DNA from 3 places in the Pseudoalteromonas sp. AS71 genome. Region 3 is predicted to be linked to each of the others. Evidence: predicted binding sites of a transcription regulator. Region 3 holds the regulator's gene; each other region holds the start of a gene.
What was found. Region 3 encodes sigma-54, which starts transcription at its own class of promoters, with help from an activator protein. Its sites were predicted from a motif close to GTTGGCACGNNNNTNGNNT; they were not measured.
Positions count from the first base shown of each region.

Region 1: a site for sigma-54 is predicted at 1,293-1,311, ahead of glnA (glutamate--ammonia ligase). Genes of this name have one in related genera too.
Region 2: a site for sigma-54 is predicted at 1,578-1,596, ahead of WNY98_RS17680 (EF-hand domain-containing protein). Genes of this name have one in related genera too.

Region 1 covers NZ_JBBMQZ010000014.1:39,526-42,813, forward strand. The annotation lists gene glnA (glutamate--ammonia ligase) at 1-1,237, opposite strand, end outside; gene typA (translational GTPase TypA) at 1,745-3,288, shown strand, end outside.
Region 2 covers NZ_JBBMQZ010000027.1:11,312-14,599, reverse strand. The annotation lists gene WNY98_RS17690 (TrkH family potassium uptake protein) at 1-520, shown strand, start outside; gene WNY98_RS17685 (flagellar brake protein) at 553-1,212, shown strand; gene WNY98_RS17680 (EF-hand domain-containing protein) at 1,677-1,889, shown strand; gene WNY98_RS17675 (calmodulin) at 2,028-2,240, shown strand; gene WNY98_RS17670 (EF-hand domain-containing protein) at 2,320-2,535, shown strand; gene trkA (Trk system potassium transporter TrkA) at 2,601-3,288, opposite strand, start outside.
Region 3 covers NZ_JBBMQZ010000001.1:49,465-52,752, forward strand. The annotation lists gene rapZ (RNase adapter RapZ) at 1-376, opposite strand, end outside; gene ptsN (PTS IIA-like nitrogen regulatory protein PtsN) at 395-847, opposite strand; gene hpf (ribosome hibernation promoting factor) at 852-1,139, opposite strand; gene WNY98_RS00290 (RNA polymerase factor sigma-54) at 1,166-2,665, opposite strand; gene lptB (LPS export ABC transporter ATP-binding protein) at 2,735-3,288, opposite strand, start outside.

The DNA.
Region 1 (3,288 bases), on a different contig from region 3:
ATGCTGCGACAGTTGGAATTTCTGCTGCTTCTTCAGCTGGTAAGTCGTATAAATCTTTATCCATAGCATCGCCAGGGTGGATCTTGTTTTTGATACCATCAAGGCCAGCCATAAGCATTGCTGAGAAAGCAAGGTATGGGTTAGCTGTTGGATCCGGGAAGCGTACTTCAATACGACGACCTTTTTCAGATGGAACCACTGGGATACGGATTGATGCAGAGCGGTTACGTGCAGAGTATGCAAGCATAACTGGTGCTTCAAAACCTGGTACTAAACGTTTGTACGAGTTAGTAGATGCGTTTGCAAAAGCGTTAATTGCTTTAGCATGCTTAATGATACCGCCAATGTAGTAAAGTGCATCTTCAGAAAGACCGCCGTACTTATCGCCAGCAAAAAGGTTAACACCGTCTTTAGCTAAAGACTGGTGACAATGCATACCAGAACCGTTATCACCAACAACTGGCTTAGGCATAAACGTTGCTGTTTTACCATATAAGTGAGCCATGTTATGGATAACATATTTCATTTCTTGGATTTCATCCGCTTTTAATACCATTGTATTAAAGCGAGTAGCGATTTCGTTTTGACCTGCTGTTGCTACTTCGTGGTGATGTGCTTCTACTACTTGGCCCATTTCTTCTAGAACTAGACACGTAGCTGAACGCCAATCTTGGAAGTCATCAACAGGAGCAACAGGGAAGTAACCGCCTTTAACACCTGGACGGTGACCAGTGTTGCCATCTGCATATTCTTTATCTGAGTTCCAAGCAGCTTGCTTAGAATCAATTTTGTACATAGAACCAGACATATCTGATTTGTATTTAACATCGTCAAATACGAAGAACTCTGGCTCAGGGCCAAATAAAACAGTGTCTGCAATGCCTGTAGAACGCATGTAATCTTCAGCGCGCTTAGCAACAGAACGCGGGTCGCGCTCATAACCTTGTAATGTAGAAGGCTCTACTACGTCACAACGTAAAATTAATGTAGCTTCTTCAGTGAAAGGGTCTAGTTTGATTGACTCAGGAACTGGCATTAATACCATGTCTGATTCGTTTATGCCTTTCCAGCCTGCAATTGAAGAGCCGTCGAACATTTTACCGTCTTCAAAAAAGTCTTCATCAACTTGGTGATGAGGAATAGAAACATGTTGTTCTTTACCCTTAGTGTCAGTAAAGCGTAAATCAATGAACTTAACGTCATTTTCTTTAATAAAATCTAAAACCGATTGTGACATGTGTCCTCCAACTATTGGGTTTTGTTATTGCTGCATAATTGCTTTGATATTTACTAAGCTGTTTTTGTGCCATTATTGTAACTGGCTGTTTATAAATTAAAAAAATATCATTGCATCAAAATGGAATATATAAATGCACTATTTTGGTGCGTAAATATTCCATTTCGGTGCAAAATTTACAGAGCGTAATTTGTTGTTAATTTAATCAGCTGGAATTAGCATAACCTAAATGCAAAAGAGTAACAAAAAGATCGGAAAAATAGTCAAAAAGAGGGTTTTTTGAAAAATAATTGAAATTTAATTCATATAATTGTCATATAAAAAACAGATACTTAGTAAAAGTATTGAGAAAGTTTTAAAATATGTATTGGATAAACTTTCATCCATGTCATTAATGAGGGATAATATGCGCCCTTTTAAATCCTATGCTGGGACATCTCGCGAAAGCGTGGATGAGTGCGTAGATCTTGCAGGATCATTGAGAATTTAATTTCTCTGAGTAAATATATGAGCATCGAAAAGTTAAGAAATATAGCGATTATCGCGCACGTTGACCACGGTAAAACAACTCTGGTTGACAAACTACTTGAGCAATCAGGTACATTAGAAACACGCGGCGGTAACGAAGAGCGCGTGATGGACTCAAACGACATTGAGAAAGAACGTGGTATTACCATTTTGGCTAAAAACACAGCCATTTCTTGGAACGACTACCATATCAATATCGTAGATACCCCGGGACACGCCGATTTCGGTGGTGAAGTTGAACGCGTACTTTCGATGGCTGACTCAGTATTATTACTTGTTGATGCTCAAGAAGGTCCAATGCCACAAACGCGTTTCGTTACGCAAAAGGCATTCGCGCAAGGCTTAAAGCCAATCGTAGTTATCAATAAAATTGATAAGCCAGGTTCACGTCCTGATTGGGTTATGGATCAAATCTTTGATTTATTCGACAACCTTGGCGCAACTGACGAACAGTTAGACTTTAAAGTAATCTACGCTTCAGCTATCAACGGCTGGGCAACGCTAGATTTAGACGAGCCATCTGAAAACATGGAACCTATGTTCAAGATGATCGTTGAAGAAGTATCACCACCGGATGCAGATCCTGAAGGTGACTTCCAAATGCAAATTTCTCAACTAGATTACAACTCTTATGTTGGTGTAGTTGGTATTGGTCGTATTAAACGTGGTTCTGTTGCTCCTAACCAACAAGTTACTATTATCAGTGCTGATGGCACTACACGTAATGGTAAAATTGGCGCAGTACAAAGCTACCTAGGTCTTGAACGTATCGAAACTGATAGAGCTTACGCTGGTAACATCGTAACTGTAACAGGTATTGGTGAGCTTAAGATTTCTGACACAGTTTGTTTCCCAGGAAACGTTGAAGCATTACCACCACTAAGTGTTGATGAGCCAACTGTAACAATGACATTCTCTGTAAATAACTCACCTTTCTGTGGTAAAGAAGGTAAGTTTGTAACGTCACGTAACATCCGTGAGCGTTTAGACAAAGAATTAGTACACAACGTAGCACTTCGCGTTGAAGATACTGCTAGCCCAGATAGCTTCCGTGTTTCTGGTCGTGGTGAATTACACCTAGGTATCTTAATCGAAAACATGCGTCGTGAAGGTTACGAGCTTTCAGTTTCTCGTCCAGAAGTTATCTTACGTACTGTTGATGGCGTTCTAGAAGAACCGTTTGAAACAGTAACTATTGACTGTCAAGACGAGCACCAGGGTTCTGTTATGGAACAAGTTGGCCTACGTAAAGGTGAACTTACTAACATGACTCCAGATGGCAAAGGCCGTATGCGTTTAGATTTCATGATCCCTAGCCGTGGTTTAATTGGTTTCCAAACTGATTTCATGACGCTTACTTCGGGTTCTGGTCTTATGTACCATACGTTCGATCATTACGGTCCTCACAAAGGTGGCGACATCGGTGTTCGTAAGAACGGCGTAATGATTGCAAACGCAACGGGTAAAGCACTTACTAACGCATTATTCAACTTACAAGAACGCGGCCGTTTATTCATCGGTCA
Region 2 (3,288 bases), on a different contig from region 3:
GGCTGTTTCAATGAGTACAACAGCAGGCTTTGCTACTGATAACTTTTCAACATGGCCTTTGTTTTTACCTATTTTACTTATATTTTCGAGCTTTATTGGTGGCTGTGCAGGCTCTACCGGTGGTGGTATGAAAGTAGTGCGTGTGTTCCTACTTTACCTGCAGGGTGTACGTGAGCTTAATCGTTTGGTGCATCCTCGTGCCATATATTCAATCAAGCTGGGTCGAAAGGCGTTGCCAGATAAAGTAGTAGAAGCCGTATGGGGCTTTTTCTCTGCGTATGCATTGGTATTTATTATTATTATGTTAGCGCTTATGGGCACGGGTATGGATAACATAACTGCATTCTCAGCCACTGCGGCTTGTTTAAATAACTTAGGCCCAGGTTTAGGGGATGTAGCCTCGCATTATGGGGCTATAACCGATGGTGCTAAATGGTTGCTTACCATTGCAATGGTGTTTGGCCGCTTAGAAATATTTACTTTATTAGTGCTATTTACGCCTACATTTTGGCGTGGGTAAAAAGCCAATAAATTCATCATTGGGAAAGGGATATGCCAACAAATTTAGAAAAGCTAAAGCATATAGGTGTAGGCAGCTTAGTCGACCTAGAAATATTAACACCTACAAGCAGTAAGCGTGTTAAAACTGAATTAGTTGGTTTACTCGATAAACAGTTCATTATTTTAAACTATCCTAATGCCAAGCGTTTGCCGGCCGCGACTGACTATTTACGAGATGGCGTAATGGTTGTTGTAAGAGCGCTTATTGAAGGCAGTGGTGGGCAAGTTATAGCGTTTCGCCAACAAATTATGTCGGTAGCTTCTCACCCGGCTAAGCTCGTGTTTATTAACTACCCTAAGCAAGTGCAGTTATTTTCACTACGCTCGCAAACGCGAATACCTACCTTGCTACCTGCAAAACTAAAACTAAGTGACGACAGGGTACTTGAAGGCCTTATTAAAGATATTTCACTTACCGGTGTAATGTTTGATATTAGAGGCGATCAGCAAGTTGAAAGCATTAAAGATATGCAATGCACTGTCATACTTAATAGCAGCGATAAAGACTTTGAAGGTGAAGTTTGCAGTGTTAAAGAGCATGCCGAAGGTGTGCACTGTGGGATTAAGCTACTAGCAAGCGAGGATGAAATGAAAACCTTTATGAAAGAGCATTTTATAGACCCTTCTGCACTCGAACCTACCGTCGAATAAATAGCTTTCGCTTATTTGCAACAAAAAGGCGTTTTATGTCAGTGCTTATAAAATATTTTTTATTATTTTCATAATTAAAAATATTATTAATATAAAACAATACATTAAGTTTTGTTTTTGGCAGCTTATTTTGTGTTATTAAATCTACCTCGTTAAAATTTATCTCAATTACTCTTTAAAACCACTCATTTTAAAACCATGCATTTAAAAATGTATCTTTTTATATAAACATAACTATATGTTTTTAATCGTTTTAATATATCCACTATAAAGTGCGTTGCTAAAAGGCAACAGTAATTACTTTAAAAACCCCTTCTTTTTATGCCTTTTACATTTAACTATCTGAAACTTAATAGCTTTTAAATGTTGGCATCTAAGTTGTAATAGTCTAGGTGTACTGAACGAAATCGTGATTCAAAGTGAAATACTTAATCGCACACACATAAATTTGAAGGATACATATTATGAAAAGCATTAATAAAACTTTAGCACTTATCGCATTAGCATCATCTTCAGCCGTTTTTGCTGCAACAGACTTTGACACACTTGATGTTGATGGCAGTGGCACAATCAGCCAAGCAGAAGCATCAGTAGATGCGAAGTTAATGAGCATGTTCTCAGAGCTTGATACTGACCAAAATGGTGAGTTATCAAAAGAAGAATTTTCAGAAGCATAATTTAAAAGTATTTGTCCTGAGTTGCCAAAGACAACCTAAGTAGGCAAGGAGCTTACGAAAGAGGATAACAAGGAAGTGAAAATTACGTTTTAAGTTAAACGAAGCAATTTTTTTGATAGAACATTGAAGGATTAAGTTATGAAACATTTAAATAAAGCATTAGCACTTATCGCACTAGCATCTTCTTCAGCTGCATTTGCAGCATCAGATTTTGACAGTCTTGATATCGATGGTAGCGGCACAATTAGCCCAAGCGAAGCTGCAGTAGATACAGACTTAATGGCTGAATTTATTGAGCTAGATACCGACGGTAGCGGTGAGCTTTCTAAAGAAGAGTTCGCTAATTACTAATTAATCTTTTTCAGGTTAAACATTTTTTCACAGTCAGGGATCTTTGAAAAGGACTTCCCATCTTACTAGGAATATTATTATGAAAACATTAAATACAACACTTGCAGTTATCGTTTTAGCATCTTCATCAGCAGCATACGCAGCAGTCGATTTTTCTTCTTTTGATGCAGATGGCGATGGCGTAATCTCAATGGAAGAAGCAAAGGTTAACCCTCAGCTTGTAAAAATCTTTGATGATTTAGATACCGATGGAAATGGTGAGATTTCTAAAGAAGAGTTTTCAAAAGTACAGTAAGCAAACGCTTCATACTCCACTAAAGCCGCCTTAGTCAGCGGCTTTTTTGCGTTTAAAAACAATGATTATAGGAATATAGCGCTTACTTGGAAGAGCTTTTCTACAACGGTAATATGTTTTTTGTCGATTAAAAACATGATGACATGATCGCCCGACATAATAATTGTATCGTCGTGGGCTATCAGCACATCGTCATTACGTACTATTGCCCCAATAGTTGTTCCTGCAGGAAGTTTTATATCGGCAATCGCACGACCAACCACTTTAGATGTGTTTTCATCACCATGAGCAACGGCTTCAATGGCTTCTGCTGCGCCTTTACGCAGTGAATACACGTTAACAATATCACCACGGCGTACGTGCGTTAATAGCGCAGATATAGTGGCTTGTTGTGGTGATATGGCAATGTCTATTTCGCCGCCTTGGACTAAATCTACGTAGGCACCACGCTGAATAAGTACCATGGTTTTTTGTGCGCCCATACGTTTAGCAAGCATGGCTGACATAATGTTAGCTTCATCGTCGTTGGTTACGGCAATAAATACATCGACTTGTTCAATATGTTCTTCTGAAAGAAGTTCTTGATCAGATGCGTCACCACAAAAAACGACCGTGTTATCGAGCATTTCTGAGAGTTGTTCAGCGCGTTCTTTACTGCGCTCAATTAATTTAACGGTGTGGTTTTTCTCAAGTGAGCGGGCAAGGCCAGCGCCAATGTTACCGCCACCAGCTATCATAATTTTTTTGTAAGAG
Region 3 (3,288 bases):
ATACATCAAGTAATTCTTTTTCTTTTTTGATGGCTAAATCAAGAGGCAGCGAGTCAATTGATAGTGGGTGTAACCTGCGTGTTTCTGAAAAGCGTTTTATCAACGTTTGATCGTCGCTATCTAAATAAAATAACGTAGGATTTGCAAAGCCTGGTAAGTATTCAAGAATATCGTTAAATTCATCTTGCTCTTTAGGGATGTTTCGCACATCAATGCTAACAGCAATTTTATCGTAGCTATCAGACACACTGCGAACTAATGAAGGAAGCAAGTTAACTGGAATATTATCTACGCAATAATAGCCTAAATCTTCTACAACGCGTAAAGCAACCGACTTTCCAGAACCAGAACGGCCGCTTATGATAATTAACTCCATTTAACACCCTTTATAAAACTATGATTGATCGACAATAACTTGGTAAAGCTCAGTATCAGATTTTGCACTGCGTAACTGTTTACAAAAATCTTTGTTGTTTAGTTTATCAGCAATGGTTGCTAGAGTCTTTAAGTGCTGCTGGTTATCGCCATCTGGTACGATGAGTGCGACAAAAATATCAACAGGGCGATTATCGATTGCATCAAAGTTTATTGGAGTTTCGCTAACGAGCACTAAAGCCAAAGGCTCTTCTGCACCGCTCATTCTTCCATGAGGAATAGCAATGCCACGCCCTATACCTGTACTACCTAATTTCTCTCTGCTCATTAAAGCATTAAGAATATCTTGTTGCGGTAAATACGGAAGTTTGTCGTGAGCAAGTTCGCTAATGAACTCTAAAATTCTTTTTTTGCTATTAAAAAGGACCGCAGCTTTGCTGCAGTCCTGGCATATAAGTGAACTTAATTTCATCATATTAGTGTCGAGCAAGCTTCTCTTTGTGTTTGATTACTTGGCGATCGAGCTTGTCGATCAACGAGTCAATAGCGGCATACATATCTTGATGTTCTGTAGAGGCAAATAGCTCAGCACCGCTTACGTGTATTGTGGCTTCTGCTTTTTGATTTAATTTTTCTACATCGAGAATGACATGAACATTATTAATATGATCAGAGTGTCTTTCAAGCTTCGCAAATTTAGTATTAATATAGTCTCTTAGTGAATCGGTTAATTCTACGTGACGACCAGTTAAGTTTAGTTGCATAAGCATTACCCTCTTAGTTTAGCGTCTTAAATCAGACTTTTACGCTGATTTGACGGTGGAATAGCAAGAGATTCGCGGTATTTTGCGATTGTACGTCTCGCTACTTTAATTCCTTGCTCAGCCAATATATCCGCTATTTTGCTATCACTCAATGGTTTTGCTGAGTTTTCTGCTGCGATTAATTTTCGGATAAGCGCACGTATTGCTGTAGATGAACATTCACCACCGTTTTCAGTACTTACATGGCTTGAGAAAAAATATTTAAGCTCAAATATACCACGGGGTGTATGCATGTACTTTTGAGTAGTCACACGCGAAATTGTCGATTCGTGCATTTCTACCATTTCAGCAACATCATTTAAAACCATTGGTTTCATGGCTTCAGGGCCATGTTCAAAAAAGCCTTGTTGTTGCTTAACAATACAATTAGTAACTTTTAATAGCGTGTCGTTTCTACTTTCTAAGCTTTTAATAAACCATTTAGCTTCTTGTAAATGTGAGCGAATAAACTGGCTGTCGCCACTTGATTTTACAGTGCGAGACATTGCTGCGTATTGGCTATTAACACGAATTTTAGGCATGCTATCTGGGTTTAATTCGACAACCCAGCGGCCTTTAATTTTTTTAACTGACACATCAGGAATAACATACTCAGATTCTTCCCTTACAATAGTATCTGCAGGTTTTGGGTTGAGAGTATGTATTAGTGTCATTACTTCTTTAAGCTCTTCTTCTTTGAGCTTAGTTTTTTTCATTAATGTACGATAGTCGCGAGCTGCTAATAGATCAATATGCTCGGTTAAAATCATTTTCGTTTCATTAATATAAGGTGTTTCTTTATCAAATTGATTAAGCTGAATACACAAACACTCTTGTAAACTACGTGCAGCAATACCAACAGGATCAAACAGTTGGATGCGTTTTAATACCGCTTCAATTTCATCAAGTTCGACTTCGTTATCATCTTCGTTTTCTTGATTAAAGCTTTCTAAAATCTCTTCGCAGCTTAGTGTTAAAATACCTGAATCATCGACAGCTTCTACAATAGCAATAGCAATAGCTTCGTCTGTAGGGCTAAATGGCGTTAGTTGTAATTGCCACATTAAATACTCATGGAGCGTTTCAGTAGAGGCGCCTTGGTATATTGATTCGTCTTCAGGCATTGGACCTGATGAGGCTGCAGGAGCGGCACTCATGTACTCATCCCAACTGACATCCATAGCCATGTCGTCACTTAGCGTGTCTTTTGCAAGTGCTTCACCAGTATCTTGTTCGTATTCGCTCGGAGCATCATCAGCAGATGCGCTAACAGTTATGTCATCGGTATCAGCTTTTTGCTCGTTTTTACCAGCAGCGTCTTCGGAATAGTCTGCCTCTTCAACCTCTAATAGTGGATTACTGTCGAGAGCTTCTTGTATTTCTTGCTGGAGATCCAATGTACTGAGTTGCAACAAACGAATAGCTTGTTGCAACTGTGGAGTCATTGTAAGTTGCTGGCCCATGCGCAGCTGTAGTGATTGCCTCATGTATCTCTAACAATCCTTTTATGTTGTTATAATTAATACTAGCAGATGCTTAAAGACATGGCGTAAATGTTACAGCCTAAATTGCTCGCCTAAGTAAACATCGCGTACTGTTTTATCATTTAATACGTGTTCTGGAGTACCTGATGCAATCAGCTCCCCATGAGAAACAATGTAGGCTTTTTCACAAACATCAAGGGTCTCTCTTACGTTATGGTCGGTAATTAATACACCAATCCCACGATTTTTAAGATGTTCTATTATTTTCTTTATATCTAATACCGAAATAGGGTCAACACCGGCAAACGGTTCATCCAGTAATATAAATTTAGGATCTGCTGCCAGCGCTCGTGCTATTTCTACACGACGACGTTCTCCCCCCGATAATGCCATACCTTGGCTATCACGAATGTGTTGTATGCTAAATTCATCTAATAAGTTATTGAGCGTGTCTTCTCTGGCTTGTTTATTTAGTTCTTTGCGCGTTTCTAAAATGGCCATTAAGTTTTGATAAACAGTCAGCTTTCTAAAAATCGATGACTCTTGTGGTAAGTAGCCTATGCCTAATCTAGCACGACTATGCATAGGTAAAAGAGTAATATCGTTATCATCAATAGATATTTTAC